Regions from separate parts of the Stenotrophomonas sp. YJH_SMC_27 genome, predicted to be linked through region 3. Evidence: predicted binding sites of a transcription regulator. Region 3 holds the regulator's gene; each other region holds the start of a gene.
What was found. Region 3 encodes FliA, which starts transcription of late flagellar genes. Its sites were predicted from a motif close to TAAAGTTTNNCNNNCNNNGGCCGATAA; they were not measured.

Region 1 (10,380 bases), on a different contig from region 3:
AGGCGGCTCAGGCCAGTGCCGGCTCTCCGACACTGCCACCAATACGGGCGCGGTAGGCACGCGGCGAGAAACCGGTTTCAGCCTTGAACTTGCGGGTAAAGGCGCTCTGGTCGCTGAAACCGCAGGCCTGGCCGATGCTGGCGATGCTCTCGTCACCGTGCAGCAGGTGCATGGCCATCTGGATCCGCAGCCGGGTCAGCACCTGCTGCGGGGTCATCTGGAACACCTTGCGGAAGCTGCGCTCCAGCTTGGACAGCGAGAAGCCGGTGATGTCCAGCAGGGTCTGCATGCGCACGTTCTCGGCGTAGTGCGCGTTGAGGTGGGCCAGCGCCAGCCGCAGCTGCTCGTACTGGGTGCCGAGGCTGTCCTTCTGGCCCAGGTCGCGGGAAATGCCGATCAGGCCCTCGATGGCGCCATCGACCAGCAGCGGGCGCTTGCAGGTCAGGCACCAGCCCGGTTCGCGGTTGGCGAACAGGTGCAGCTCCATCAGGTTCTCGATCACCTCGCCGGACAGCACGCGGGCATCCTGGTCGACATAGTCCGCGCTGAGGCCGGTCGGGTAGATCTCGGCCGCGGTCCGCCCGATCACGTCCTTGCGCGCGCGCAGGCCCAGCCGTCGCAGCATGGTCTGGTTGACGTGGGTGTACCGCCCCTGGCGGTCCTTGATGAAGAACAGCACGTCCGGGATGGCGTCGAACAAGGCTTCGATGTCGGCGGGCTCGACTCGCATGCGGCAAGCATACCCGAGCCCGCTTTTGCCCGTACGTTCACCTTTGCCGGACCGGGGTTTAACGGGCTCGGTTCCAGTGTCGTGGTTCCCTTTGACGATCCGGAGCCACCCTCCATGGCCGCCAGCAAGCAGACCGGCAAGCGCGCAACCACCCCGCCCGAAAGCCACCCACGGGGCAATGGCGATGAGCTCCACCAGCAGGCCGGGGGCAGCCATCCGGTGATGACCACCGATCAGGGCATCCCGGTGGCAGACAACCAGAACTCCCTGCGACAGGGGCCTCGGGGGCCCACGCTGCTGGAAGACTTCATCCTCCGCGAGAAGATCACCCACTTCGATCACGAACGCATTCCCGAGCGCATCGTGCATGCACGTGGCAGCGCGGCACATGGCTACTTCGAGTTGACCCGGTCACTGGCCGCCCATACCCGCGCGCGCATCCTGACCGAGGTAGGGGTGAAGACACCCGTATTCACCCGTTTCTCGACCGTGGCCGGTGGCGCAGGCTCGGTGGATACCCCGCGCGACGTGCGCGGCTTCGCGGTCAAGTTCTATACCAGGGAGGGCAACTGGGACCTGGTCGGCAACAACATTCCGGTGTTCTTCATCCAGGACGCCATGAAATTCCCGGACCTGGTGCACGCAGTGAAGATGGAACCGGACCGTGCCTTCCCGCAGGCCGCCTCGGCCCACGACACCTTCTGGGACTTCATTTCGCTGATGCCCGAGTCGATGCACATGATCATGTGGGCAATGAGCGACCGTGCCATTCCGCGCTCGCTGCGCATGATCGAAGGCTTCGGCGTGCACAGTTTCCGCCTGCTGAACGAGGCAGGCGAGTCGACCTTCGTCAAATTCCATTGGCGGCCAAAGCTGGGCATCCAGTCAACGGTCTGGGACGAAGCGCTGAAGCTGCAGTCAGCCGACAATGACTTCCATCGCCGCGACCTGTTCGAGGCCATCCAGCGCGGCGACTTTCCCGAATGGGAGCTGGCGGTGCAGTTGTTCACCGAAGAAGAAGCCGACGCATTCCCGTTCGATCACCTGGACCCGACCAAGATCATTCCCGAATCGCTGGTGCCGTTGCAGGTGATCGGGCGCATGGTGCTGGACCGTTGGCCCGACAACTTCTTCGCCGAGACCGAACAGGTGGCGTTCTGCCCGGCCAACGTGCCGCCGGGCATCGACTTCAGCAACGACCCACTGCTGCAGGGCCGCCTGTTCTCCTACCTGGACACCCAACTGCTGCGCCTTGGCGGCCCGAATTTCCACCAGATCCCGGTGAATGCCCCGAAGTGCCCATTCGCCAATCATCAGCGCGACGGCCACATGCAGATGCAGGTGCCCAAGGGCCGCGTCGCCTATGATCCCAGCTCGCTGCAGGAGGACTCACCGCGTGAGACGCCTGCGGGTTTCCGCAGCCACGCCAGCGCCGACGATGGCCGCAAGGGCCGTACCCGCGCGGAGAGTTTCGCCGACCACTACAGCCAGGCCCGCATGTTCTTCCGCAGCCTTGAAACGCCGGAGCAGGCGCACCTGGCATCGGCGCTGGTGTTCGAGTTGTCCAAGGTGGAAACGCTGAAGGTGCGGGTACGTACCGTCAGCCACCTGCGCAACATCGATGACTCACTGGCGCGGCGCGTGGCCGATGGTCTGGCCTTGCCCGCCCTGCCCGACCCGGCACCCACCGCCACCCCGGCGCGGGACATGCCTCCCGCTCCCGAGGTGCGTGTGATCGGACGCAACAAGCCTACCCTGCAGGGTCGCTGCATCGGCATTCTGTTCGACGAAGGCTCCGACGCCCGCATCATTGCCAGCCTGAGCAAGGCAGCCAGGAAAGCAGGTGCAGACGTGAAGCTGGTCGCGCCCAAAGTCGGTGGCGCCACGCTGAGCGATGGCGCGATGCAGGCGGCGGATGGGCAACTGGCAGGCACGCCATCGGCTGTGTTCGATGCGGTGGCCGTGGTGCTGAGCGTAGACGCATCAAAGGCGTTGTCGAAAGAGAGCGCCGCGCTGGAGTTCGTCAGCCAGGCGTGGGCACACCTGAAGGCCATCGCCAGCGACGCGGGAGGCCAAGCGCTGCTGAAGGCGGCGCGGGTCGGCAACGATGCCGGCATCGTCGAAGCGGAAGACGCCAAGGCATTCCTGGCGGCGGCCGCCACCCGCCAGTGGGCGCGTGAGCCCAAGCTGCGCCTGCTGGCCTGACCACAACGACAGGAGAATCGTCATGCCCCGTGGTGACAAATCCGCATATACCGAAAAGCAGAAGCGCCAGGCCGAGCACATCGAGGAAAGCGAACGTGATCGCGGCGCGAGTGAAGGCACCGCCGAGCGCATTGCCTGGGCCACCGTGAACAAGCAGGACGGCGGCGGCAAGCGTAGCGGCAGTGCACGCAAAACTACAAAGAAGGCGACCCGCAAGAAGACCGCCAAGACGTCGACAACCAGAAAGACGGCAGCGAAGAAGGCGCCGGCGAAGAAAGCGGTGGCAAAGAAGGCGGTGGCAAAGAAGGCACCGGCTCGCACGACCGCGACAAAGAAGGCCGCAAAGAAGACAGCGAAGAAGGCTGCGGCAAAGAAGGGGAGTACGGCCGCCTCGCGGAGCGCCGCCGCGAAGAAGGCAGCCAAGACGCGGGCCGCGAAGAAGTCCGTGCGCAAAGTGGCGGCGAAGAAAGCTGCGCGTACGCGTGCGCGCGGCTGATGCTTCGGTCAGAAGGGGAGCGTCCTCATCCATGCCGCAACTTCGGCTGCGTCAGCATCAGCACGGGCCTGCAGCAGTAGATGGGGCCCTTCCAGCGAAATACGGCCGCTCAAGGCGGCCGTATTCCTGTCGCTGCAGTGGCAGCCCGCTCAGGCTGCGCGACGGGGCGCAGCGGAGACCGCCGCGCCTTCCATCTTGAATACCGACACCGACGTGGTCAGTGCATGCGCCTGTTCCTCCAGCGCGCGGCTGGCGGCAGTGGCTTCTTCCACCAGCGCAGCGTTCTGCTGGGTCACCTGGTCCATCTGCACCACCACCTGGTTGACCTGCTCGATGCCGGCGGCCTGTTCCTTGCTGGCCGCTGCGATGTCGCTCATCAGCTGGGTGGTGCGCGAGCTGGCCTGGGCCACGCGGGCGATCGCGGCTTCCGATTCAACGGTCACCGCCAGGCCACTCTTCACCTTGGCAGCAGCGTCTTCGATCAGCTCCTTGATTTCCTTGGCGGCGACACCGGCACGCTGTGCGAGCGTGCGTACCTCGCTGGCGACCACGGCAAAACCACGGCCCTGCTCACCTGCACGCGCGGCTTCAACCGCAGCATTCAGCGCCAGAATGTTGGTCTGGAAAGCGATGCCGTCGATCACCGTGGAGATTTCCGAGATGCGTGCCGAGGACTGATCAATCTCGCCCATCACCGATGCCATCTGTGCCATCGCCTGCTCGGTCTCGCGCACGGCGGCGCCGGCAGCGTGCGCTTCGCTGTCGGCCTGACGCGCCAGTTCGGCGTTCTGGCGTACGGTGGAGGTCAGCTCCTCCATCGACGCGGCCGCTTCTTCCAGATTGGCCGCCTGCTGCTCGGTTCGGCGCGACAGGTCGTTGTTGCCAGCGGCCAGTTCCTGCGCCGCGTTGTTGATGCTGTCGGCAGCCACCTGGATGCCGCGGACGATGCCGGTCAGCTGCGCGGTGGTGGTGTTGGCATCGTCGCGCATGCGCGCGAACACGCCTTCGTACTCGCCCTCCATGCGTGCGGTCAGGTCGCCATGCGAGATCGCGCGCAGCACGTCGGAAACATCGGCGATGCTGGCCTGCGAACTGGCCATCATGCCGTTGAGGTGCTCGACCATCGTCTTGAACTGGTACTGGAAGGCCCCGGCATCGCCACGCATGCTGAAATCGCCGGCGCGTGCGGCACGGGCCAGTTCATCGATCTGCGCGTTGATCGCCATCAGGCTCTGCTTCACCGCGGCCAGGGTGCGGGTCAACGTGCCCTTTTCGCCCGGGTAGTCCGGCAGGTCGCGGCTGAGGTCACCGATGGCGTAACGCTGCATTACTTCAGCCATCAGCAGTTCCACCTGCACGTGCGATTCGACCAGGCTGTTGGTGGCCTGCACCATGCGGCCGAAATCGCCGGGGAACGCACTGGCGTCCATGCGATAGCGGATTGCGCCGGCCTCGTGCTGTTCCGCCATCTGCAACTGCGCGCCGATCGCCGCCTGCACACTCTGGCGCACGCTGGCCATCGCGTCACCCAGCTGGGTCAGCTCGTCGCGGCCACCGAGGCGGAACTCCTGGTCCAGCTGCCCCTTGGACAGGCGCTCGGCCAGGTTCACCGCGCGCGCCAGCGGAGCGGTCAGGCTGCGGCCGATCATCACCGAGGCGCCGATGCCAGCAAGCAGCGCAACGCCGCCCAGCACCAGCAACTGCAGCAGGCTGCGCTCGCCCAGGCGGATCGCCTCGGCGGCAGCCTCACGGCTTTCCTTCTCCTCGAAGTCCACGCCATCGGACAGCGCCTTGTTCCAGCCGTTGGCGGCGTCCTGCACCGGGCCCAGGGTCAGCGCCACGGCACCGGGATAATCGCCCTGCTCCATCAGTTCGCTGGTCTGCTTGTTGAGCGGGCGAGCAACGGCTCGCTTGGCGGCGATGGTTTCAGCGATGGCCTTGCCTTCGGCGTCACTGGGCAGCGCCTGGTAGGCGCTCCAGCTGGCCTCGTAGCGCTTGACGAGATCAGCAATGCGCTTCTCGTCGCTGGTGCGGTGATCACCCTGGCGGATCAGCATCTCGCGGCGCACCACCATCATCTGGTTGTTGGCATCAAGCATCTGCGACAACAGGCGCACCTTGGCCACGCTGACGTCGACCACCTGCTGCATCGCGCGCTTCTGCACGACACTGGCAGTGGCGCCGGTGGCCACCACGGCGGCAACCAGCAGCAGCAACAGGCCAAAGCCCAGCCCAAGACGCCAGGCAACCCTGACGTTCCTCAAGTAGTTCATGGGGGTATCCAAAACGGGGGGATGCGCCCTTATCGGCGGCACGGCAGGCAATCTTGATCGCCATCCACCAATGGCGTCGGCCACTGTTCACCTTGGTGAGTCCCCGTCCCAGTGGCACCTGCCGGTGCAAACCGGCCGCAATGACATGCCTGCTCATGCGGGCATCAGATCCCTTTCACGGTGGCTCGGCGCCGTCTGCGGGCAAGGTGGTGGCGTTCCCTGCTGGAGTCCCCGATGCCGTTACCCATGCCCCGATCCGCCCTGCTCGCTCTCTCGCTGCTGGCATCACCTGCCTTCGCGCAGGCGCCGCCGCCTGGCCTGCCTGCCCCCATTGCCGAGAAGGCAGGACCGGACACCGCACCCCGCTCTGTCCTGCACGCCCAAGTGCTGCTGGATCGCGCGAATTTTTCCCCCGGCCAGATCGATGGCGAAGTGGGCAGCAACCAGCGGCGCGCGGTGTCGGGCTTCCAGGCGGCGCATGGGCTGAGCGTAACGGGTGAACTGGATGACGCTACCTGGAAGGCCCTGCAGGCCGATACGATCACGCCGCTGGCAAGCTACACGCTCACGGCTGAAGATGTTGCCGGCCCGTTCCAGCCCATACCGAAAGGGCCCGCCGCACAGGCCAAGCTGAAGTCGCTGGGCTTCAGCAGCGTGGAAGAAGGCCTGGGCGAGCGCTTCCACGCCTCCCCTGAGCTGCTGAAGGCACTCAATCCCGGCGTCGATCTGGCCAAGGCCGGCAGCCGCATCCAGGTGCCCAACATCGGAACGGGGGCCTTGCCGAAGGCGGCGAAGATCGTGGTCGACAAGTCCGACTCCACACTTCAATTGCTGGATGCGCAGGGCAAAGTGATCGCACAGGTGCCTGTCTCATCCGGCAGCCAGCACGATCCGCTGCCGATCGGCGAATGGAAGATTCTCGGCGTGTATCGCGACCCGCCGTTCCACTACAACCCGAAGCTGTTCTGGGATGCGCGCAAGGGCGAAAAGAAGGCGACGCTGCCGCCTGGCCCGAACAATCCGGTCGGACGGGTCTGGATCGACCTGTCCAAGCCGCACTACGGCCTGCATGGCACACCCGAACCCGGCCACGTCGGCAAGACAGAATCGCATGGCTGCGTGCGCATGACCAACTGGGATGCGCTGCGCGTGGCCGATGCGGTGGATACTTCGGTGCCCGTGGTGATGCAGGAGTGAGCCTATGCGCCTTTCGCAGCTGATCGTGCTGGGCGTGCTGCTGGGCGTGGGAGTGGGCTGGTGGCTGCACCACGATGCAGGTGAGCCGGTGGCGGTTGCCCCGCCCGCAGTGCAACCTGCGGTGGCTGCGGTTGCAACGCCGCGCGTAGGCGCTCCGGCTCCCACGGCCGTGTCGCCGTCCAGCGCCACCAATGCGCCAACCGGCCTGCTGCTGCCGGTGCAGGGCATCCAGGCGTCGCAGCTGCGCGATACCTTCACCGATGCACGCAGCGAGGGCCGCGTACACGATGCCATCGACATCATGGCCGATGCAGGTACGCCGGTACTCGCGGTGGCCGACGGCACGGTAGAAAAGCTGTTCGACAGCAAGCGCGGTGGCCTGACGATTTATCAGTTCGAGCCCAGTGGACGCTGGTGCTACTACTACGCGCACCTGCAGCGCTATGCCGATGGCCTGGCCGAGAAACAGGTGATCAAGCGCGGGGATGTGATCGGTTACGTGGGCAGCACTGGCAATGCCAGCGCCGAGGCCCCGCATCTGCACTTTGAAGTGCACGTGCTGGGACCGGAAAAACAGTGGTGGAAGGGCAAATCCATCAACCCGTACCCGTTGCTGAAGCCGCCTGCTTCGACGGCCGGCGCTGCCAGCGCCGCAAGGTGAAGGTGAACACCGCCAAGGCAGCCCCTGGGACCAGCACGAACAGAACCGTCTCGCCTTTCACGCTGGCATGCTGGTCATCGCGTCGCTTCCCCGCTGGCCTGCCCACACGGTAATGAAGAAGCCCCGCTTTCGCGGGGCTTTTTCTTTCAGCGACGCCGGGCGTGGCCCGGCGCTACCAGTCACGCCCTCAGGCGAACGGATCCTGCAGGACCATGGTGTGGTCGCGGTCCGGGCCGGTGGAGACGATGCTGATCGGGCAGCCGGCCAGCTCTTCCAGCGAACGCAGGTAGGCGCGTGCGGCCGGCGGCAGGTCGTCCCACTGGGTGATGCCGTGGGTGTTCTCGCTCCAGCCCGGGAACTCCAGGTACACCGGGGTGCATTCTTCCCAGCCCTGCGCGTCCAGCGGCGCGTACTCGGTGCGCTTGCCGTTGTATTCGTAGGCGATGCAGACCTTCAGCTTTTCCATGCCGTCCAGCACGTCCAGCTTGGTGATGCACAGGCCGCTGATGCCGTTGATGGCCACGGCGCGCTTCAGCGCGACGATGTCCATCCAGCCGCAGCGACGCGGGCGGCCGGTCGAAGCGCCGTACTCGGCGCCGCGGTCACGGATGCCCTGGCCGACTTCGTCGTCCAGTTCGGTCGGGAACGGGCCGCCGCCGACGCGGGTGGCGTACGCCTTGGCAATGCCCAGCACGTAGTCGATCGAATCGGCGCCGACGCCGGAACCGGCCAGCGCACCACCGACGGTGGTGTTGGAGCTGGTGACGTACGGGTAGGTGCCGTGATCGATGTCCAGCAGCGCACCCTGCGCGCCTTCGAACAGCACGCGCTTACCCTGCTTGCGCAGGTCGTGCAGGATGCCGGCCACGTCGGACTTCATCGGCTGCACGTATTCGCCGAAGGCCAGCGCCTCGTCGAAGGTCTTCTGGAAGTCGACCGCATCGGTGTTCAGATACTTGGTCAGCACGAAGTTGTGGTAGTCCAGCGCAGTGCGCAGCAGTTCTTCCAGCTGCTTCGGGTAGTGCAGGTCGGCGATGCGGATGCCGCGGCGCGCCACCTTGTCTTCGTAGGCCGGGCCGATGCCACGGCCGGTGGTGCCGATTGCCTTGCCACCGGCAGCGCGCTCGCGCGCCTGGTCCAGGGCGATGTGGTACGGCATGATCAGCGGCGCGGCCGGGGAGATCTTCAGGCGCGAACGCACTTCCACGCCGGAGCCTTCCAGCTCGGCGATTTCCTTCTGCAGCGCGGCCGGCGAGATCACCACGCCATTGCCGATCAGGCACAGCGCGTCGTCACGCAGGATGCCCGACGGGATCAGGTGCAGGACGGTCTTCTTGCCGTTGATGACCAGGGTGTGGCCTGCATTGTGGCCGCCCTGGAAGCGCACGACGGCGCCGATTTCCTCAGTGAGCAGATCGACGATCTTGCCCTTGCCTTCATCGCCCCACTGGGCACCCAACACTACGACAGACTGACCCATGACGGGCTCCTCGATTTGTAGCGGCCATCGGGGCCGCGGACGGGTAAACCGTGGCGGGGCTGGCCAGCACCTGGAGGGCGGCTCCAAACGGGGAGCGGCCGGCGATGGAAGGCCCAGACACGGAAAAAGCCGGACGGGGAGGCCCGTCCGGCTTTTGTGCATTATCCGGGTTTCCGGGGTCGGGTGCCACCTTTCCGACGGACGGCTTCACCGGCCGGTCAGCCGCCCCGCCCGGTCGTGCCGGCCGTTGGCCGGCAATCCCGGGTTGCCGGCCAGCGGCCGGCACTACCCTCTCAATGCCGCGCCCACCACAGCAGGCTCAGGCCGGCCAGCAGCACCAGCCCACCGAAGCTGCGCAGGGCCGGGCTGGGCAGGTCCAGCAGGCGTTCGGCCATGCGCTTCCAGGCGAACGGGGCGACGAACAGGAACAGGCCTTCCAGCACCGCGACCAGGCAGACGGCGGCAAACAGATCTTTCATCGGGAACTCCGGAAAAAGCACGGGGCCCGGCGTCTGGCCGGGCCCCGTGGGGTACTGCCCTGCGACCTCAGCGGTCGTTCTTCAGGTACTGCAGGAACGGGTCGTTCTTGTCGAGCACGATCACGCCATTGCCGTCGGTCATGGAGCCACGGTAGGCCTCCAGGCTGCGGTAGAACGCATAGAACGACGGATCGGCCGAGCCGGCCTTGCCATAGATGCGGGCCGCCTCGGCATCGCCTTCACCGCGCAGGCGCTGCGCATCACGCTCGGCCTCGGCGATCAGCACGGTGCTGTCGCGGTCGGCCTGGGCACGGATGGTCAGCGACTGCTCCTCGCCCTCCGCACGCAGCTTGGCCGCTTCCTGCTTGCGCTGGGCGCGCATGCGCTCGTACACGTCGTTGATCACCTGGCTGTCGGTCGGCAGGTCCACCTGCTTGATGCGCAGGTCGATCATCTGCATGCCCAGGCCAGCCACCGCTTCGTTGATGCCCTTCAGCTGCTCGGCGATCAGCTCGCTGCGGTCGCCGGACACCAGCTGCTGCAGGGTGCGCGAGTTGATCTGGTTGCGCAGCGAGTCGGTGATGATCGGCGCCAGGCGGGCGTTGGCCACACGCGGGTCGCCGCCGGTGGCACGGAAGTAGTCACCCACGTTGGAGATGTAGCCGATGGCGAAGAAGTCGACGCTGACGTCCTTCTGCTCGGCGGTGAAGTAGCGCGCCGGCGCAGTGTCGAGCACCTGGAAGCGGCGGTCGAAGACCTTCACCGTTTCCACCACCGGCACCTTGAAGTGCAGGCCCGGCTTGATGTCCGAACGCACCACCTTGCCCAGGTTCAGCACCATGGCGGTCTGGTCCTCACG
Region 2 (10,380 bases), on a different contig from region 3:
GCGGGATGAGCGTCGACCAGGCCGTGGCGGCGGCCGATGCCCAGTGCTACCGGGCCAAGGCAATGGGCCGCAACAACGTGCAGGTACAGGGCGAGGCGAGTGAGCTGCCGGGCGGCGACATCGATCCGACCGAGGGCTGATCTCAACCTGTGAGAGGGCGTGCGCGAATACTCCGCGTACTTCCCCTCCTACAGGTGGTCCCATGAATGTCTGCAACCCGGTGACGCTGCGTGCCTACGCCCCGGCAATGGTCGGCTGGTGCCTGGCCCTGGCCGCCTGCCTGCGTGCGGAACAGCTGCGCGGCGACCTGCACGCGCAGGCCCTGCTGCCGGTGCTGCAGGGCGGCGCGGTCGCCTTGCTGGTGTTCACGCTGTCCTGCATCGGTGCCGCCAGCATCATGCTGTGGCGGGCGGGCAGGAACGCGGTGGAGTGATGCGGTGGATGGTTATCGCATCCCCCATGCGCAGTTGCGTCAGCGCAGTACTTCATCCGAACTGACCAGCTGCACGTCATGCATCAGGTTGAGGTAAGCCTCGTAATAGCCCTTGTGTGACGCGCCGACGATGGTCAGCATGCGGGTGCCTGGATGCTGGCCGAGCACGTCGCGCATGTTGGCGACCATGCGCAGGTTACGGGTTTCCCAGTAGCCCAGGTAGTTGCGGCCGAAGCCTTCCGGTGAGGGTTCGACAAGCGTCGCGCCGAAGTCGCTGTTGAACGCCACCATCGCGGTCTCGGGTGCGTTGTAGGCGCGATACATCGCGAGCAATCCTTCCGGTTGAACAAGATTGGCTTCGAGCCGTTCATCAGCCGCCCTGCGTGCTTTGACGAAGGCGTTGTCCCAGGCGCCGCGTATGGCGGCAGCGTAGGCCTTCTGCCGCGATTCCGGTGTGGGCGAATCCGCAGTGTGGTCGTCCACCGACCACAGGCGCTCCAGTCCGAGGCGTGCGGCAAGCACGCCGGCCACCAGGACGGCCTCGTTGCGGCGGGTCATGCGCGTGTCGAGGAATTGCACCAGCTCCGGAGTCAGGCTGTCGGCCGCACGGCGCTCTTCCCGGGGCAGCCGCAGCCATTGGACGACTGCCGAGCTGCTCTCGCCCGCAGCCAGGAAGACTGCGGCCAAGCGACGTCGCTGGGCAGCGCTTGGCGCCTTGGGCCAATCTGCAAGCAGGCGTTCCATTTCCACGTTGGCGCTGGGCACGTCCAGACCGGTGGCGGCCTGCGCCGGTGCCGGATCGACGCAGTAGTCCGCGACGCTCTCCGCGTATCGGGCCGGATTGCGGCGCATGAAGTCACACTGCAGGCCGGACAGATTCTCCACTGCGATCGCGGTGGGCCGCCAGGCTTCCAGGCGCTGCAGCAGAGGTTCCAGCATCGCCGGCGTGAAGGTCTCCGGCAGGCTGGACAGGTGTGGGCTGCCCAGCACCAGCACTTCGTTCGGGCGTCCTGCGGGCGGTCCCTTCAGCTGGTCCGGGTGGAAGGCCGGTCGATAGGCGATGCCGGTGGCCAGCGCATTGCTGCTGCATAGGGCCAGGAGAAGAAGGCTGGCAAAGCGAGGGGACATGCGATCTCCATGTAGATGAGCATCCTGCGGGACCTTCATGCTGGTCGTTTTCCCCTGCGGGCGAACCCCGCATCGGTCATGTAAACCTTTTTTCCTTGAGCTGCATCCTTCTGTGGGCGATGTGGTCGGCTGCCTCCCGGCGCCTGCGCTGTACAGCGTTCCGCCAACCGGTGGCGGAACGGATCCGGTCCAGCCGTTCATTGGCCCAATGCCTCGGTGTGAAGGCGGAGGCACGTGAGAAAGGTGTGAAGTACACGGCAATCGTCCACCGCATTCCGCCTGTAATGGACGGAGTTGCGACGGACGTCGCGGAATGCCGCTAAAGCGGCCGACGGCATCGCCGATACTCCCTCTGGATCCCGCTCCAGTTACCCGCCGCAGGACCCCAGACTGCCCCCGATGGGCGGTCCGCGCAGTGTGTTCCGCCGCTTCCAGATCCCGATCGCAGCCGCAGCAGACGTTCTTGGCAGTCGCTCGAGAGGTGCCGGTTGGCACCTGTAGTCCCTGGCAACTGATGTTGCCGCCGGGCATCCCGCCCGTCGGGTCACAACCGCTTACCGGACACCGAGGATCAGACAATGCTCATTCCAGGCTTCACGGCGGGCGCGCAGGCGCCGGCCGAGCTGCATACCCGTTGGTCGCCGTGGCGTGCGCTGCTTGGCGTACTGGCGCCACAGCAACGCACCCGCACAGAGAAGGCGGTGACCGACCGCACCGAGCTGGAAGCGCAGGTGGCCGCGCTGCATCGCGTGCAGGCCGTCATCGAGTTCGCGCTCGACGGAACCATCCTGCAGGCCAATGACAATTTCCTGCAGGCGATGGGGTACCGGCTGGAGGAGATCCAGGGCAGGCATCATTCCCTGTTCGTCGACCCCGAGCAGGCGCGCAGCGCCGAGTACCGCGACTTCTGGGCGCGCTTGGGGCGCGGCGAATACGACGCCGGGCAGTACCGCCGGTTCGGCAAGGGCCAGCGCGAGATCTGGATCCAGGCCTCGTACAACCCGGTGCTGGATCGGCAGGGGCGGCCCTACAAGGTGGTCAAGTTCGCGACCGACATCACCCAGCAGAAGCTGCAGGCGGCCGACTCGGCGGGGCAACTTGCGGCGATCGCCAAGTCTCAGGCGGTGATCGAGTTCAGCATGGATGGCCGCATCCTGTCGGCCAATGACAAATTCCTGGCGGTGACCGGCTACAGCCTGGACGAAGTGCGCGGGCAGCACCATTCGTTGTTTGTCGAGCCCGGGCATCGCAGCAGCGTGGAATATCGCCAGTTCTGGGAGAAACTTGGGCGCGGCGAATATGATGCGGGCCAGTATCGGCGCCTGGGCAAGGACGGGCGCGAGGTCTGGATCCAGGCTTCCTACAACCCCATCCTCGACCTCAACGGAAAGCCGTTCAAGGTCGTGAAGTATGCCGCCGACATCACCGCGCAGGTGCACGAGAACCAGGCCATGCAGCGCGCCGTGGCGCAGACCCGAGAGGTGGTGGCTGCCGCCAAGCTGGGTGACCTGACCCAGCGCGTAGCCACCGCCGACAAGAGCGGGCCGATTGCCGAGTTGTGCGAAGGCGTGAATTCGCTGGTCGAGGCGATGGCCGCGATCATCGGCCAGATCAAGTTCGCGGCCGACACCATCGCCGTGGGTGCGACTGAAATCGCGCAGGGCAACAGCGACCTGTCGCAGCGCACCGAGCAGCAGGCGGCCTCGCTGGAGGAGACTGCGGTGTCGATGAAGGGTCTTGCCGAGACGGTGCAGCGCACCGCAACCAATGCCCGCCAGGCCAGCCAGCTGGCCGGTGGGGCAGCCGATGTCGCCGCGCGGGGCGGCAATGTGGTGCATGAGGTGGTCGAGACGATGGCGGCGATCAATGCCTCATCGCGGCGCATCGTCGACATCATCGGGGTGATCGACGGCATCGCCTTCCAGACCAACATTCTTGCGCTGAACGCAGCGGTGGAGGCCGCGCGCGCCGGTGAACATGGTCGTGGCTTCGCCGTGGTTGCCACCGAGATCCGTGAGCTGTCGCAGCGTTCGGCCAGCGCAGCCAAGGAGATCAAGCACCTGATCGATGCGTCGGTGGCCAATGTCGGCGCCGGTACCGCGCAGGTCGAGAGCGCGGGCCGCACCATGGATGAGATTGTGACAAACGTGCGCCGGGTCAGTGACCTGATGAGCGAAATCAGCACGGCCGCGCAGCAACAGAGCGACGATATCCAGCAGATGAACCAGGCCGTCGATCTGATTGACCAGGGCACCCAGCAGAATGCCGCGTTGGTCGAGGAGGCATCGGCGGCGGCACGCAGCATGGAAGAACAGTCGGCGCAGCTGCTGCAGACCGTGGCCAGCTTCCGCGTGCAGGGCGCGGCAGGGCAGCGGCAGGGAGCGGCGGCGCTGCACGCCGTCTAGGCCCGGCGGTTGCATCTGTCTTCCGTAGTATCTGCGTCGCCATATACGCGGTTGCGCCCGGCGCGTTTGGCCCGATACAGGGCCTGGTCGGCGCGTTCGACCAGGTCGCGCGGATCGTGCTCTTCGCCCGGTGCCTGCCACGCCACGCCGACGCTGATGGTGACGGTGGCCTCGGGGGCGGGCAGGGCAGCCGCTTCGACCGAAGCGCGGACCCGCTCGCCCAGGGCCATGGCGTGGGCGGCATCGGGCGAGGGCAGGGCAGCGATGAACTCCTCGCCGCCATAGCGGGCCAGCAGATCGTCACCCCGTTGCAGGCAGCCATCAAGAATGGCGGCGACCGACTGCAGGCGCTGATCTCCTTCCGGGTGGCCATAGGTGTCATTGAGGCGCTTGAAGTGGTCGATATCGATCATGAGAACGGCCAGGCCCAGACCTTGGCGCCGCGCGCGGCGGTGGGCCGCGCCAAGCGATTCATCGAAGCTGCGTCGGTTGCCCAGGCCGGTCAGTGGATCACGCCGTGCCAGTTTTTCCAGCTCGTCGCGCTGGCGCTGGATCTCCACCTGGCTCAGCACGCTGCGCAGGGCATAGCCGAGCAGGGAGCCGATGAAGCCGGCCGTGGCCAGGGTCGGCTGCAGGCGCGCGACCAGAAGCGCCACCAGCATCAGCAGCAATGGCAGCATCAATGGTACGCCGGCATCGATGATGCGCCGCAGGTTGCGGGATACCCCCACTGTCGGGTAGCGACGATGGCTGCCCGCCAGGGTGGCCAGCAGCACGAACAGTCCACTGATCAGCAGGTCGCCCCAACTGCCGTCGGGCAGCTGCGGCTGATAGGTATTGATGTAGAAGGCCAGCAGGAAGTAGCCCAGCGCGTAGATCGTCAGCGTCCGGAAAAAATCGCGGCGGTCCGGATCGTCCTCGGCCAGGAAACGGATCAGTGCGAAGCAGAACACCAGGCTGTTCTGCACGCCGCTCATGGTGTTCAGGCACTGCGTCCACAAGGCGGTGTTCAGCGGCGCCATGGCCCGCGCATGCAGGTAGTACAGCAGCCAAAGCAGGGCAATGATCCCGAGGTCCACCGCACGGACGTAGCGGTTCCCGCCACCCGGGCTTGCAGCGACGTAGGTCAAGGGGATCCGGTAGAACACGTACAGGATCAGTGTTGAGGCGGTCATCTGCGCTGGGGCGAGGCCGGCCACATTGCGGTGCAGCAGGGCCAGCAGCGCGAGAGAGAACAGGCCCACGGCCGCGCCCAGCGTCCGCCATTTGCAGGCGGCCTGGTGGCTGTCACGTGCACGCCGCACGCAGGCCAGTGCAGCCAGCAGCGGTGCGGTGATCAGCATCAGGTAGGAGCCGACCAGGTCCTGCGGGCCGATAAAGGCAATGACGAGCGCGTGCGTAACCAGAAAAAACAGCGCCGTACGCAACGTCATGCATTCCCCCACCCCCAGCTCCGGCTGGGATCACGATAGGCAGAAGCACGTGAGGCTTGCAAGAAAAGTGTGCGCTGTGTCTATTTAAATACTTGCCGGAAGTCGCAGTTTCGTTCCTTTGTGTTGGCGCGGAGCCTGTGCCGCGGGCGTTCATCCAGAAGGCACGGGTGTCCCCACGCGGTCGAGGGTGCAGCCCCGCTTGGCCACGCCCGGCAGTGAGAAGCAGCGCGACCAGGGCGTCGTGTCATCCGCGTGAGGTGGACGCAGCCGTGCGGTCGGGATCTCGGGGAGCGAGGGCAGGGCGGGCGTTGGCATCGATCCCAGTTCCGGCGCCCGGCACTGGAAATGCAGAAGGCCAGGTCAGGGACCTGGCCTTTGATGCAGTGGTGCCGGTGAAAGGACTCGAACCTTCATGGGGTTACCCCCGGCTGATTTTGAGTCAGCTGCGTATACCATTCCGCCACACCGGCAGGCAGCATGCGAGTGTAACCGAGGTCGGCAGGGCTTTCATAGAGGCAAGGCCAATCGGGGCGCTTCCTGTCGGCATCGGCTCTGTGGTGGCTATACTGCGCCGGCTTGAATGCCTCCAGGAGCGGTGCCGGATGACAGTGTTGCAGGACCTGAGGGTGCTGGTGGTCGAGAACGACGAGATGAGCGCAGCCTTGCTGCAGATGCAGCTGGTGCATGCCGGCGCGACCGTGGTCGGGTTGGCGGCGAGCGTGGCTGAAGCATTGCGCATGCTGGAAGACTCGGCCCCGGATGTGGCCCTGCTGGACTATCGCCTGGCCCGCAACGAGACCAGCGAGCCAGTGGCGGCAGCATTGTCGGCACGCGGCGTACCATTCGTGCTCGCCACCGGAATGCTGGCTGAGCAGCTGCCCGAGTCGATGCTGGCCGGAGTACTGCTGGTCAAGCCGTATCTGTCGGCGGATCTGACCAGGGCGCTGGCCCGTGCGGTGGGTCGTTCCAGCGCAACGGCGTGAGAACGGCGCTTCAGCCAGCCTCCTCGTACACGTAGCGGATGTCCTCGCGGTCGTCGAGGACGCGGTACTGCCCGGCCAGGTTGTCCGGATCGGGATTGAGCCACGCATCCAGATGCTCCCTGCGGATCGGTATCACGCCGCGATCGTGACCTGCGGCGGCGACATCGCGTGGCGGGGTGTCGGTGATCGTGGCGAACGAGAGCAGGCGGCCTTCCGGTCCCTCCCATTCCGCCCAAAGGCAGGCCAGCAGCAGGTCACGTGGCGGATCGGGGCGGAACTCGAGCACCACGTCCTGTTCCTTCTCGTCGGCACCCAGCATCCGGCCGGCGATGGCATGGCGTGGGACGTGCTCATAGAACGCCTGCACCACCACGACGCCGTGGCGCAGGCCAAACGCACCGCGCCAATAGCCTTCCAGGCTGTCGCGCCTGGCGTTGTAGGTGCCGGGGTACAGGACATCGTTGCGCGCCGTCTTGTCCGGCAGCCGGCATTGGTAGCGCATCGGCTTGATCACGCGTTTGCCGCCATCGCTGACCATGACCGGTGCATAGGTGCCGGGAAAGATGCGGTTGTCGCGTGGCAGCAGCTGCACCCGGTGCAGGTCTTCCAGTCGGGCTTGCGCGCGGCCGATGCGGTTGCCGGCCACGCGCAGGTCGTTGCGGGCTTTCTGGGTGGGGCGGGTCGCCAGCGTGGCATTGGCGATATCGCGTCGCTCGCGCTGGCGGGCCAGTTCCGCTTCCAGTTGCTGCCGTTCCTGCGCATGCCACTGCTGGATTTTCGCGACGATATCGCGGCCCTGCTCGGTGCGCGCGCCGGCAAAGCCGTCGTCCATGGCCTTCGGGGTCTTCGGTCGCTTCTTGCCGGGATCGTGCGCGTACAGCTCGGCGAACTCTTCCAGCGACAGGATGGCACCGAATTCGCGCACCAGCTTGGCGTAGTCGGCGCGGATCAGGGCGGAGTAGCACATGGGAACTCTGCGGGCGTGGGTCGCAGCGGCTGCGACATGGATAAGGCAGGATAGCCCGACCTACAGGGAGATAGCGCATGAATGATTCCGTCGCCTGCCAGTTCCGCGACGCCGTGCCCACGGTTGAAGACTATTGCCAGCTGCGTGTACTGGCGGGCCTCAGTGCCAAGAGCCAGGAGGCGGCGGCACGCGCGCTGCCCAATACCCTGTATGGCGTGTGTGCCTACCAGGGCAACGAGCTGGTGGCGATGGGACGCATCGTCGGCGATGGCGGCTGCCACCTGCAGGTCTGCGATATCGCCGTGTTGCCGCGCCTGCAGGGGCAGGGCCTGGGCAAGGAGGTGATGCGTCGCCTGGATGGTTGGATGCAGGCCAACCTGCCGCCATCGGCATATGTCAGCCTTCTGGCAGATGGCGAAGCGCACCGTTTGTACGCGCGGTTTGGTTTCGCTCCCACCGCGCCTGCATCGATCGGGATGTACCGGCGGTTCTGAAGGCGGGTGGCGGTGAGGGCATCCACGCATGGCGTGGACCTGCCCGGGCCCTGCAGTAGATCCACGCCATACGTGGACAGGGCCTTCCCAGGAATCACAGGCAAAGAAAAACCCCGACCAGGGTCGGGGTTTTCAAGAATTGGCGTCCCCACGGGGATTCGAACCCCGGTCGCCACCGTGAAAGGGTGATGTCCTAGGCCTCTAGACGATGGGGACGCACGAAAACTTCAAGTTGTAGATGCTTCGACGGCCTAATGTCGAAGTGGTGGAGCCAAGCGGGATCGAACCGCTGACCTCCTGCATGCCATGCAGGCGCTCTCCCAGCTGAGCTATGGCCCCAGTGAAACTCCGGATGATCTGCCGGGAGCAGAGTCCGTTTTGAAACTGGCGTCCCCACGGGGATTCGAACCCCGGTCGCCACCGTGAAAGGGTGATGTCCTAGGCCTCTAGACGATGGGGACGCACGAAAACTTCAAGTTGTAGAACCTTCGACGGCCTAATGTCGAAAGTGGTGGAGCCAAGCGGGATCGAACCGCTGACCTCCTGCATGCCATGCAGGCGCTCTCCCAGCTGAGCTATGGCCCCGTGTTACCGAGCCGCCTATCATACCTGCGTGTTCACCTTTGTGGAAGCTTTTTTCGAGCTTTTTTCGTTTCGGTTCAACCGCGGCCACGGGGGCAGGGGAACCGCTACGCCACAACCTGAATGCCGGTAGGCGGTGAACAAAAAAGACCCGGTTATCGGCCGGGTCCTCATTGTTCGTGATGAGTGGCGTCCCCACGGGGATTCGAACCCCGGTCGCCACCGTGAAAGGGTGATGTCCTAGGCCTCTAGACGATGGGGACGCAATTCTCATCAATGTTCTTTAGCGACCTTTCGACGGCCTAATGCCGAAAGATTGGTGGAGCCAAGCGGGATCGAACCGCTGACCTCCTGCATGCCATGCAGGCGCTCTCCCAGCTGAGCTATGGCCCCACGTCGCTGAGGAGCGAAATAATAGCCTCGCCACAGGGGGTTGGCAAGCATTTGTTGCACTTTTCTTCACGCGCGTTGCGACGCCGATATCAGTCCGCTGTCGCCTGCGCAGCGTCGTCGGTCAGCGCCGCCAGGATTGGGCACTGGTCCAGTGTGCCGTGGCCGGGGCAGGCGTCGACCAGCTGCGAAAGTGCGGTGTGCATGCGTTGCAGCTCCGTCATTCGCTGTGAGATGTCCTCCAGGCGTGCCTGCGCGGTATCGCGCACGCTGGCCATGTCCTGTGAGTGGTGATCGCTCAGTGCGAGCAGATCGCCGATCTCTTCCAGGCTGAAGCCCAGTGCCTTGGCGCGGCGGATGAATCGCAGCCGGCGCAGGTCCTGCTCGCCGAAGATGCGGTAACCGCCCGCCGAGCGGGCAGCGGTCGGCAGCAGCTGCTGCCGTTCGTAGTAGCGCACCGTATCGATCGGCACGCCCGCCTGGCGGGCCAGTTGTCCAATGTTCATGGCGGATTCCTGCGGATGCTGCCGGTCATTTTGAAGGATGGAGTCTGGTCGAGAGTCAAGGCTGGGTCCGGGTGCGCGCATTCAGGGCACTTTGCAACTTTCTTCATAGCCCCGCCGCTGGCCCAGTTCCTACCCTTCGCCTGAACCGGCCGTTCGATGGCCTGCAACGAAGCGAGGAGGGGCTGTGGAAGGATTCAGGAACGAAGGATTCGTCGAGATCGCGGTGGTCGAGTACCCCGGAGGTGATCCGTCCGCCGCCTCCGTTCTGGCCGAAATGGCGCACGTTGCCAATCGCCTGGCCCAGCAGCAGCGTCGGCCGTTCAAGCGGGTGCTGGTCACCCGCTGGATCGTGCCGGCCAGCCAGACCGGTGTGCATCGTATTGCCGGTGCGGAAATGCTTGATGCGGCCATTCCGGCCGTGATTGCGGTTCCCGGCCAGATCAGTGCCGGCGCGTGCCTGCGCGCGGACGAGGTCCTGCTGGACTGGCTGCGCGCACACTACGACGGCGGCAGCCTGCTGGCCGCTGCCAGTGATGGCGTCAGCGTGCTCGCACGGGCAGGGTTGCTGGCGGGACGCACGGTCAGTGGCCCCGATCTGGGGCGCCATCCAGGCCTGCTGGCGCAGGCAGCGAGCTGGGTGCCGAGCGAGCGGGCACTGGTGGATGACGGCGACCTGCTGACGGTCGGTGGGGTCCAGGCCTGGCGCTTCCTGGGGCTGCGCCTGCTGTACCGGCTGCATGGGCAGGGCGTGGCCAGCGCGGTCGCGCAGCAACTGGGCATCACCGTGCCCGCCACGATCCAGCAGGATCTTGAACGCTTCAGTGCCAACTTCGCACATGGCGATCGTGATGTGTTGAAGGCGCAGCGCTGGCTGCACACCACGGCCGCACGCGGCGCCACGCTTGCCGCGATCTGCGAGGTTTCCGGGCTGGAGCCGCGCACGCTGCAGCGGCGGTTCCTCAAGGCCACCGGCCTGCGGCCGATCGAATACTGCCAACGGCTGCGCATCGCCAAGGCCCAGACCCTGTTGCAGCAGGGAGCAGGCATCGACGAGGTGGC
Region 3 (10,380 bases):
CAGGCACTGGCCGAGGCCGAGCAGGGCGGCAGCCGTTTCGCCGTGATGTTCATGGACCTGGACGGCTTCAAGCAGGTCAACGATGCCTACGGCCACCAGGCCGGCGATGCACTGCTGGTGGCGGTGGCCGAGCGCACCCGCCAGCTGCTGCGGCCCAACGATATGCTGGCACGACTGGGCGGTGACGAGTTCGTGCTGGTGGTACGCATCGAACACGACGAGGACCTGCCCACCCTCGCCCGGCGCATCCTGCAGGCGGTGGGCAGCGGCCCGTTGCTGCCGGACAACGAACTGCAGGTAACCGCCAGCATCGGCGTGGCAATCTGCCCCGACCACGCTGCCAGCGAACGGCAGCTGATGGCGTTTGCCGATGCGGCGATGTACCAGGCCAAGGAATCCGGACGCAACGCCTTCGTGCTGTTCGCCGACTGGATGAATGACAGCGCCGAACAACAGTTCCGGCTGCTGGCCGACCTGCGCCGGGCCATTGGCAGCGAGCAGCTGTTCCTGCACTACCAGCCCAAGATCCGCGTGGCCACGCAGAAGGTGGCCGGTGCCGAAGCGTTGATCCGCTGGCACCATCCGGAGCATGGCCTGATTCCGCCCGATCGGTTCATCCGCCTGGCCGAGCGCAGCGGCGCGATCAACGAGATCGGGCGCTGGGCGCTGGACCAGGCCTGCCTGCAACTGCGGCGCTGGCACGATGCCGGTCACGAAGGCTGGTCGATGTCGGTGAACCTGTCGCCGGTGCAGTTCAGTTCGCCGCACCTGCTGCAGGATGTGCGCGCGATGATCGAACGCCACAACATCGCTCCGCGCCACCTGGTGCTGGAAATCACCGAAAGCACGGTGATGCGCGATACCGACACCAGCTTGCGCCTGCTGCAGGCGCTGTCGGCGCTGGGCGTAGGCATATCCATCGATGACTTCGGCACTGGCTATTCCAGCCTGCTGTACCTGAAGCGGCTGCCGGCCACCGAGATCAAGATCGACCATGCGTTCGTGCGCGACCTGGAACACAGTGCAGAGGACGTGGTGATCGTCTCGGCGATCGTGGCGCTGGGCCATGCGCTGGACATGGACATCGTCGCCGAAGGCGTGGAAACCACCGCCCAGCGCGCCTACCTGGAGCGCCTGGGCTGCGACTACCTGCAGGGCTACCTGCTCGGCCGCCCGGTCGACGCGGCGCGCTTCATGCAGCTGCACGACCTGCCGCGGCCGCGGGTGGAGCTGGCGCAGAGCCCACCGTCCAGCGACAACTCTCCCCTGTAGAGCCGAGCCTGCGCTCGGCTGCTCTTCGCGCCCGATCCAAACATAGCCGAGCATGGGCTCGGCTCTACAAATAGATCCGCGCCGCGCGTGGATAGGCAACACCCCATCACGGAACAGTTCTTGCACGCCCTCCGGCAACCCCTGCCGCAGTGCCCGTGATGTCCGAGAACGAATCCGCCGGCGAAAAGACCGAACAACCGACCGAAAAACGCCTGCGCGACGCCCGCGAACAGGGCAACCTGCCGCGCTCGCGCGAGCTCGGCACGGCCGCCGTGTTCGGCGCCGGCGTGCTGGCGGTGATGGCCATGAGCGGCTCGATCGGCCGCGGCGCCACGGCCTGGATGAAGCAGGCGCTGAGCCCGGAACAGAGCCTGCGGCAGAACCCGAAGGAACTGTTCGGCCACTTCGGCGACCTGCTGATGCAGTTCATGCTGGTGATCGCGCCGCTGGTGCTGGTCTGCCTGCTGGCCAGCTTCGTCGCCCCGCTGGTGATGGGCGGCCTGCGCTGGTCGCAGAAGGCGTTGATGCCCGACATCAACCGCATGAACCCGATGAGCGGGTTCAAGCGCCTGTACGGCCCGGAGGCCATTGCCGAGTTCACCAAATCGCTGCTGCGCGTGGCCTTCGTCGGCGTCGCCGCCGGGCTGGTGGTCTGGACCGGCTTCGACACCCTGCGCGGCCTGATCCACCACCCGCTGGAGACGGCCATCACCGACGGCCTCGGCTTCACCCTGCGCCTGCTGCTGGCCACCGCCGGCGCGATGCTGGTGCTGGCCGCCATCGACGCGCCGTACCAGCGCTGGAACTGGACGCGCAAGCTGAAGATGACCCGGGAAGAGCTGCGCCGGGAAATGAAGGAAAGCGAGGGCAGCCCCGAGGTCAAGGGCCGCATCCGCCAGCTGCAGCAGCAGATGGCCAACCGCCGGATGATGGAAGCGGTACCCACCGCCGACGTGGTGGTGGTCAACCCCACCCACTACGCGGTGGCCCTGAAGTACGAGGGCGGCGCCATGAACGCCCCCACCGTGGTCGCCCTGGGCGTGGACGAGACCGCCCTGCGCATCCGTGAAGTGGCCGACGGCAACAAGGTCGCGATCGTCTCTGCCCCACCTTTGGCACGCGCCTTGTATCGGGAGGGCCAACTCGGAAAGGAAATCCCCGTGAGACTGTATTCGGCCGTCGCCCAGGTCCTGTCCTACGTCTACCAGCTGCGCGCGTGGCGCACTGGCCCGATGCCGGACGCCCCGCACATCCAGGTGGATGAATTCGGCAAGGGAGGCCGCCCGTGAGCGCCCAGCCCTCCACCGGCTTCAACACCCGCCGCGCCCTGGAAATGATCCGCCAGGGTCTTGGCGCGCCGCTGATCGTGCTGGCCCTGCTGGCCATGGTCGTGGTGCCGCTGGCCGCGCCGGTGCTCGATGCGCTGTTCACCTTCAACATTGCCATCTCGCTGATGGTGCTGCTGGCGGTGGTCTACGTGAAGCGCCCGCTGGACTTCACCATCTTCCCGATCGTGCTGCTGATCACCACCATGCTGCGGCTGGCGCTGAACGTGGCCTCCACCCGCGTGATCCTGCTCAACGGCCAGAACGGCCACGATGCCGCGGGCAAGGTCATCGCCGCCTTCGGCGAATTCGTGATCGGCGGCAACTACGCGGTGGGCATCGTGGTGTTCGCGATCCTCACCATCATCAACTTCGTGGTGATCACCAAGGGCGCCGGCCGGGTCTCGGAAGTGACCGCGCGCTTCATCCTCGACGCGATGCCCGGCAAGCAGATGGCGATCGACGCCGACCTCAACGCCGGTTTGCTGACGCGTGAAGAAGCCAAGCTGCGCCGCGAAGAAGTCCGCGAGGAAGCCGACTTCTACGGTGCGATGGACGGTGCCAGCAAGTTCATCCGCGGCGACGCCATCGCCGGCATCCTGATCCTGTTCATCAACATGCTCGGCGGCCTGGCCGTGGGTGTGCTGCAGCATGGCATGCCCTTCGGTGAAGCCGCTGCCACCTACACCCTGTTGTCGATCGGTGACGGCCTGGTGGCCCAGCTGCCGGCGCTGCTGGTCTCCAGTGCGGTGGCGATGCTGGTCACCCGCGCCTCGCGCTCGCAGGACATGGCCCAGGCCATGACCGGCCAGGTGTTCGGCCAGTACCGGGCGCTGGCGATCACCGCCGGCATCATCGGCCTGGTGGGCCTGGTGCCGGGCATGCCCAACGTCGCTTTCCTGACGCTGGCGTCGATCCTCGGCTTCATTGCCTGGAAGCTGTACCGCAAGACCCAGGCCCCGGCCGCCGATGCAGCCGCAACGGGCAAGGACCCGGCGGCGCTCAGCGCCCTCGGCCGCCCGGCCGCGCCGGCGCCCACCGCCGAACTGAGCTGGGACGAACTGCGCCCGGTCGATCCGCTGGGCCTGGAGGTCGGCTACCGGCTGATTCCGCTGGTGGACAGCAACCAGGGCGGCGAACTGATGGCGCGCATCAAGGGCGTGCGCCGCAAGCTGACCCAGGATGTCGGCTTCCTGATTCCATCGGTACACATCCGCGACAACCTGGAACTGCCCGCCAACGGCTACCGCGTGCTGGTGCACGGCGTGCCGGTGGCCACCGCCGAGATCCACCCCGACCGCGAGCTCGCGCTGGACCCGGGCAGCGCGCTGGGCACGCTGGAAGGCATCGCCGGCAAGGACCCCGCGTTCGGCCTCGATGCCACCTGGATCCAACCGCACCAGCGTGCCCAGGCCGAAACGCTGGGCTACACGGTGGTCGACCCGGCCACCGTGGTCGCCACCCACCTTTCGCACCTGATCCGCGAGCACGCACCTGAGTTGCTCGGCCATGAGGAAGTGCAACACCTGCTGGCCAACCTGGCCAAGAGCGCGCCCAAGCTCGTCGAAGATCTGACGCCGAAGGCGCTGCCGCTGTCGGCGGTGGTGCGCGTGCTGCAGAACCTGCTGGTCGAGCGCATTCCGATCCGCCAGCTGCGCAAGATCGCCGAGGCACTGGTCGAACATGCGCCCAGCAGCCAGGACCCGGCCGTGCTGACCGCCGCCGTGCGCACCGCCCTGGGCCGCTTCATCGTGCAGGAGATCGCCGGAATGTCGGCGGAGCTGCCGGTGTTCACCCTCAACCCGCAATTGGAACGTGTCTTGCAGGAGTCCACGCAGGGCAACGGCGCCGCGCTGGAACCCGGACTCGCTGAGCGACTGCACCAGAGTCTGGCCGAATGTGTCAGCAAGCAGGAAGCCCGCAACGAGCCCGCGGTCGTGCTGGTACCTGGCCCGGTGCGCGCCGCGCTGGCACGCCTGGTCCGCCACAGCGTTCCGTCGCTGTCGGTCCTGGCCTACAGCGAGGTGCCGGAGGACAAGCGCCTGAAGCTGGTCGGAACGATCAGCTGACGCCGCCCGCCGACGCGCCAGAAAACAGACACCACCTTCGAACCAACGCAACAGACAGATACCAAGGGGAACCCGCACCGTGCAGACCACCGACCACCCGAGTTCCCCGGCCGCCACTCCGCCGTCTTCGCCTCGTGACCACAGCATGAAAATCAAACGATTCGTCGCCGCCGACATGCGTTCGGCCATGAACCTGGTGCGCAAGGAACATGGTCCTGATGCCGTGATCCTGTCCAACCGCCGGATCGAGGAAGGCATCGAGATCGTCGCCGCCGCCAACTACGATGAAAGCGCCGTGCAGCGTGCGCTGGAAGCCTCGCGCCGCGACGTGGCGCCGCCGCCGGCGCCCAAACCGCGCACCGCCGCCGATGCGGTGATCGCCGCCGTCACCCGCCGTCGCAGCGCCACCCCGGCACCGGAGCCGGTCGCCGCCACCACCTCGGCGGTGGCCGCCCTCGCCCGCGCCGCGGTCGGCGCCACCGGCCGCACCCTGGACAGCGCCGACGAGATCGTGCCGACCCGCGGCAGCACAGGCTTTGCGGCCACCCTCGCGCGTGCCGCCGTCAACGAACCGGCGCTGCCGGAACAGATCTTCGCGCCGTTCGCCGAGGCCATCGTTGCACCGGCCGCCGCCGTGCCGGCCAACCGCGCCCGCTTCCAGATCGATCCGCCGCACGAGGCGCATCACGAAAGCGTGGCGCCGGCCGTGCAGCCGCCGCCGCTGCCGACCGCTGCCGTCGCCGACGCGCAGCCGGCCAGCGCCGCCAGCGAACCGGCGTTGGCCGATGCCATTGTCGAAACCGCGCCGGCCCCCACCCTGGCTCCGGCTCCGGTGCTGACGGTGGTCGCCCAGGACGACGCCGAGATCCGCCAGTTGCGCCAGGAAGTGGCCGGCATGCGCCAGGTGATCGAGCGCGAGATGAACCGCTTCACCGACGAGCGCCTGCGCGGCTGCCCGGTGCGCGCCACCGCGTTGGACCTGATGGACGAATATGGCTTCGATGCCGGCCTGGCCCGCGACGTGGCCATGCAGATCCCGCTGGAGACCGAAGCCCATCGTGGCCGCGGCCTGATGCTGGGGCTGATCTCGCGCAAGCTGCCGATCGCCCCGGTCGACCCGCTGGAAGAAGGCGGCGTGATCGCCCTGGTCGGCCCGACCGGCGCCGGCAAGACCACCACCATCGCCAAGCTGGCCTCGCGATTCGCCGAGAAGCACGCGCCGCGTGACGTCGCCCTGGTCACCACCGATACCGCCCGCATCGGCGCCCGCGAGCAGCTCTACGGCTACGGCCGCCAGCTCGGCATCGCGGTGCACGAGGCCAACAGCGGCACCGACCTGGACCAGCTGCTGGAACGCCTGAAGGACTACAAGCTGGTGCTGATCGATACCGCCGGCCTGGGCCCGCGTGACCGTGCCCTGGCCGCCCAGCTGCAGTGGCTGCGCGCCGCGCGCCAGGTGCGCACCCTGCTGGTGCTCCCGGCCAACACCAGCTTCGGCGACATGGACGAGGTGGTGCGCCGCTTCGGTGCGGCAAACCTGCAGGGCCTGGTGCTGAGCAAGCTGGACGAGACCGGCCGCTTCGGCAACGCCCTGTCGGTGGCGGTGGACCACGCCCTGCCGATCACCTGGGTGACCGATGGCCAGGACGTCCCGGAGGACCTGCATAGGGCCAGTGCAGCCAATCTCGTACTTCGCCTTGAAGATTTGCGCCGAGCGGCCGATATGCCCTGCAACCCGGAGTTGAACCATGCCGTCGCGTGAGTACGCCAAGCTGACCAAGACCTTCCCGCTGTCGGCCACCCGCAGCGAGCCGCTCGGCCCTGTGCGCACCATCGCGGTGACCGGCGGCAAGGGCGGCGTGGGCAAGACCAACGTCTCGGCCAACCTGGCTGTGGCGCTGGCGGGCATGGGCAAGCGCACGCTGCTGCTGGACGCCGACCTGGGCCTGGCCAACATCGACGTTATCCTGGGCTTGAACCCCACCTTTACGCTGGCCGACCTGGTGGCCGGCCGCTGCTCGCTGGACGACGTCATCGTCGAAGGCCCGAACGGCGTGCTGGTCGTCCCGGCCGCTTCCGGCCGCCGGCACATGGCCGAGCTGGCCCCGGCCGAGCATGTCGGCCTGGTCAACGTGTTCTCCGAACTGGAACGCGAGCTGGACATCATGGTGGTCGATACCGCCGCCGGCATCACCGACGGCGTGCTGACCTTCTGCCAGGCCGCGCAGGACACCGTGGTGGTGGTCTGTGACGAACCGGCCTCGATCACCGACGCCTACGCACTGATCAAGGTGCTGTCGCGCGAGCGCGGCGTGGACCGCATCCAGGTGGTGGCCAACATGGTGCGCGACCCCAACGAGGGCCGCGTGCTGTACGAAAAGCTGACCCGCGTGTGCGAGAAGTTCCTCGCCGATGTCTCGCTGAACTACCTGGGCTGCGTGCCGCAGGATGATTGGCTGCGCCTGTCGGTGCAGCGCCAGCAACCGGTGGTGAAGGCCTACCCGTCCAGCCCGGCCGCGCTGGCGATCACCGAGATCGCGCGCCGCACCGCACGCTGGCAGGCGCCGACCGAACCGCGTGGCGGCGTCGAGTTCTTCCTCGAGCGCATTCTCAAGCAGCGCGGGGTGGCCGCATGAAAGGCGCAGCCCAGTACCGGGAGGTCCAGCGCTCGGCGGCCAACGAGGTCATCTCCCAGCACTCGGACCTGGTGCGGCGCATCGCCCACCACCTGGCCGCACGCCTGCCGGCGAGCGTGGAGGTGGACGACCTGATCCAGGCCGGCATGATGGGGCTGATCGAAGCGTCGCGCAGCTACGACGCCGACCAGGGCGCCTCGTTCGAGACCTACGCCTCGATCCGCATCCGCGGTTCGATGATCGACGAGATCCGCCGTGGCGACTGGGTGCCGCGCTCGGTGCATCGCCGCGCACGCGACGCCGCTGCCACCATCCGCCGCCTGGAACAGAGCACCGGCCGTGCCGCCAGCGCCACCGAAGTGGCCGCCGCGATGGAGATGCCGCTGCCCGAATACCTGCGGCTGATGGAAGACGCCGCGCGTGGCCAGGTGCTGAGCCTGGAGTCACGCATCGAGGACCAGGGCGAGCTGGACACCGTCGCCCAGGGCGGCCCGACCCCGCAGCAGGTGCTGGAGCGCGGCGAGTTCGGCCGCGAGCTGGGCAAGGCCATCGGCCACCTGCCCGAGCGCGAACAGCTGGTGCTCTCGCTCTATTACGAGCAGGAACTGAACCTGAAGGAGATCGGCGCGGTGCTCGGCGTGAGCGAGTCGCGGGTCTGCCAGATCCACGGCCAGGCCGTGCTGCGCCTGCGTGGACGATTGAAGATTTTCGAGGCGGCCGACGCCGGCCTGGAAGAGTGAACATGCCCGAGGCGGCTGCCCCCGGCCACCCGGAATGAACAACAAAGGAACTCTGCTTTGAACAAGAACATGCGCATCCTGATCGTCGACGACTTCTCGACCATGCGTCGCATCGTCAAGAACCTGCTGGGCGATCTTGGCTTCACCAATACCGCCGAAGCCGAGGACGGGCATGCCGCGCTGTCGCTGCTGCAGAGCCAGTCGTTCGATTTCGTCGTCACCGACTGGAACATGCCGGTGATGACCGGCATCGAGCTGCTCAAGGCGATCCGCGCCGATGCCAAGCTGAAGACCCTGCCAGTGCTGATGGTCACTGCCGAAGCCAAGCGCGAACAGATCATCGAAGCCGCCCAGAACGGCGTGAACGGCTACATCATCAAGCCCTTCACCGCGCAGACGCTGGAAGAGAAGCTCGGCAAGATCTTCGAACGCCTGGCGGCCAGCGCCTGATGGATACCACGGTCGACAAGAACGCCCTGGCCCTGCGCCTGCAGGAAGCCCTGGACGCACTGGAGTCCGGTGACGAAGCTGCCTGGCGGCAACGCATCGACGGACTGGTCGCGCTGCGCACGCAGCCGATGATGAGCGGCCTGTCGCGGCTGGCCCGCGAGCTGGGACAGGCGCTGGGTGAACTGCCGACCGTGCCCAGCGAGGCCGGTGAGCTGGATGACGCCTGCGCGCGCCTGGACCACGTGGTGGCGATGACCGAACAGGCCACCCACCGCACCCTGGACCTGGCCGAGGAATGCCGCAGCCTGACCGAACTGCTGCGTGCCGAAGGCCTGCAGCCGGGCCAGGACGCGCAGCTCGAGCGCATCCGCCACAACCTGACCGAGATCGCCCTGACCCAGAGCTACCAGGACCTGACCGGGCAGATCATCCGTCGCGTGGTCGGCATCGTCCGCCGCGTGCACGAGGGCTTCGGCGCACTCGGCCTGCCGCCGGAACAGCATCGCACCGACCCGGCACTGGCCGGGCCGGCACTGAAGGGACTGGACCGCCACGCGGTCTCGCAGAACGACGCCGACGACCTGTTGTCGGATCTGGGGCTGTAAGCATGAGCGCGGTATCCGACGACATCACTGCCGATTTCATCATCGAGGCGCAGGAGATCCTGGACCGCCTCGGCGAACAGCTGGTGTCGCTGGAGCAGGCACCGCAGGACAGCGACCAGCTCAATGCGGTGTTCCGCGGCTACCACACGCTCAAGGGCGGCGCCGGCTTCCTCGGCGTCACTGCCATGGTCGAGCTGTGCCACGCCGCTGAGGAGGCGCTGGGCGCGGCGCGCGCCGGCCAGGCCGTGCTGCAGGCCCACCACTTCGACGCGGCCCAGCAATCACTGGATTACCTGCAGTCGATGCTGGACGCCGTGTCGTCCGGCACCGAGCCGGGCTATGCGCCGCCGGACCTGATCGCCCAGTTCGACGTGCAAGGGGCTGCCGTGGCTGCGCCCGCCGCCGCCGCAGCACCCGCTGCGGGGGGCAGCGACCTGATCACCGACGACGAATTCGAGGCGCTGCTCGACCAGCTGCACGGTGGCAATGCTCCGACTGCGATCGCGCCGGCAAAAAAAGCCGACGACGGCCTGATCAGCGAGGACGAGTTCGAAGCCCTGCTCGACCAGTTGCACGGTGGCGCCGCACCGGGTGCCAAGCCTGCTGCAGTCCTGGCACCGGCGCCGGCGCCCGCGCCGCGCCCGGTCGCTGCACCGACACCCGTGGCCAAGCCGGCGGCCAAGCCGCTGGCCGAGGCCGAACACACGGTGCGCGTTGATACCAAACGCCTGGACGCGATCGTCAACCTGATCGGCGAACTGGTGCTGTCGCGCAATCGGCTCAAGACCCTGCGTGCACGCCTGCGCGATGAAGAGCTGGACCGCGCCGTGTCGACGCTGGATATCGCCACCGCGCGCCTGCAATCGGCGGTGATGCGCACCCGCATGCAGCCGGTGGGCAAGGTCTTCTCGCGGTTCCCCAAGGTCGCCCGCGACGTTGCCCGCTCGCTGAAGAAGGAAGTGGACCTGGAGCTGATCGGTGCCGAGACCGAGCTCGACCGCAACCTGGTCGAGGCCCTGGCCGACCCGCTGGTGCACCTGGTCCGCAACGCCATCGACCACGGTGTGGAAATGCCCGACCTGCGCGAGGCGCAGGGCAAGCCGCGGATGGGCCATGTGCGCCTGTCGGCCCAGCAGGAAGGCGATTACGTCAGCATCGAGGTGCAGGACGATGGTGCCGGCATCGACCCGGAGAAGCTGCGCGCCAAGGCGCGCGAGAAGGGCCTGATCGATCCGGAAGCCGCCGCCCGCCTGAGCAGCGAGGAGTGCCTGCACCTGGTGTTC

Region 1: the regulator FliA is predicted to act here: its motif matches at 5,734-5,760, upstream of AC5P7R_RS20715 (methyl-accepting chemotaxis protein).
Region 2: the regulator FliA is predicted to act here: its motif matches at 1,882-1,908, upstream of AC5P7R_RS05525 (methyl-accepting chemotaxis protein).

What each region holds. Positions count from the first base shown of each region.
Region 1 is NZ_JCAFTA010000020.1:25,501-35,880, forward strand. Features, by position in the region: gene AC5P7R_RS20695 (helix-turn-helix transcriptional regulator) at 8-730, opposite strand; gene AC5P7R_RS20700 (catalase) at 845-2,935, shown strand; gene AC5P7R_RS20705 (hypothetical protein) at 2,958-3,431, shown strand; partial or broken gene AC5P7R_RS20710 (alpha/beta fold hydrolase) at 3,440-3,532, opposite strand; gene AC5P7R_RS20715 (methyl-accepting chemotaxis protein) at 3,581-5,704, opposite strand; gene AC5P7R_RS20720 (L,D-transpeptidase family protein) at 5,939-6,901, shown strand; gene AC5P7R_RS20725 (M23 family metallopeptidase) at 6,906-7,562, shown strand; gene AC5P7R_RS20730 (adenylosuccinate synthase) at 7,750-9,042, opposite strand; gene AC5P7R_RS20735 (DUF2065 domain-containing protein) at 9,336-9,521, opposite strand; gene hflC (protease modulator HflC) at 9,589-10,380, opposite strand, start outside.
Region 2 is NZ_JCAFTA010000002.1:426,322-436,701, reverse strand. Features, by position in the region: gene AC5P7R_RS05540 (PAS domain S-box protein) at 1-140, shown strand, start outside; gene AC5P7R_RS05535 (hypothetical protein) at 203-433, shown strand; gene AC5P7R_RS05530 (DUF5694 domain-containing protein) at 473-1,561, opposite strand; gene AC5P7R_RS05525 (methyl-accepting chemotaxis protein) at 2,140-3,966, shown strand; gene AC5P7R_RS05520 (GGDEF domain-containing protein) at 3,963-5,399, opposite strand; tRNA gene AC5P7R_RS05515 (tRNA-Leu) at 5,784-5,869, opposite strand; gene AC5P7R_RS05510 (response regulator) at 6,002-6,382, shown strand; gene AC5P7R_RS05505 (SOS response-associated peptidase family protein) at 6,393-7,349, opposite strand; gene AC5P7R_RS05500 (GNAT family N-acetyltransferase) at 7,427-7,843, shown strand; tRNA gene AC5P7R_RS05495 (tRNA-Glu) at 7,984-8,059, opposite strand; tRNA gene AC5P7R_RS05490 (tRNA-Ala) at 8,107-8,182, opposite strand; tRNA gene AC5P7R_RS05485 (tRNA-Glu) at 8,229-8,304, opposite strand; tRNA gene AC5P7R_RS05480 (tRNA-Ala) at 8,353-8,428, opposite strand; tRNA gene AC5P7R_RS05475 (tRNA-Glu) at 8,613-8,688, opposite strand; tRNA gene AC5P7R_RS05470 (tRNA-Ala) at 8,743-8,818, opposite strand; gene AC5P7R_RS05465 (heavy metal-responsive transcriptional regulator) at 8,908-9,321, opposite strand; gene AC5P7R_RS05460 (GlxA family transcriptional regulator) at 9,506-10,380, shown strand, end outside.
Region 3 is NZ_JCAFTA010000023.1:39,888-50,267, forward strand. Features, by position in the region: gene AC5P7R_RS21680 (putative bifunctional diguanylate cyclase/phosphodiesterase) at 1-1,272, shown strand, start outside; gene flhB (flagellar biosynthesis protein FlhB) at 1,431-2,561, shown strand; gene flhA (flagellar biosynthesis protein FlhA) at 2,606-4,666, shown strand; gene flhF (flagellar biosynthesis GTPase FlhF) at 4,812-6,428, shown strand; gene AC5P7R_RS21700 (MinD/ParA family ATP-binding protein) at 6,415-7,302, shown strand; gene AC5P7R_RS21705 (RNA polymerase sigma factor FliA) at 7,299-8,042, shown strand; gene cheY (chemotaxis response regulator CheY) at 8,100-8,492, shown strand; gene AC5P7R_RS21715 (protein phosphatase CheZ) at 8,492-9,097, shown strand; gene AC5P7R_RS21720 (chemotaxis protein CheA) at 9,100-10,380, shown strand, end outside.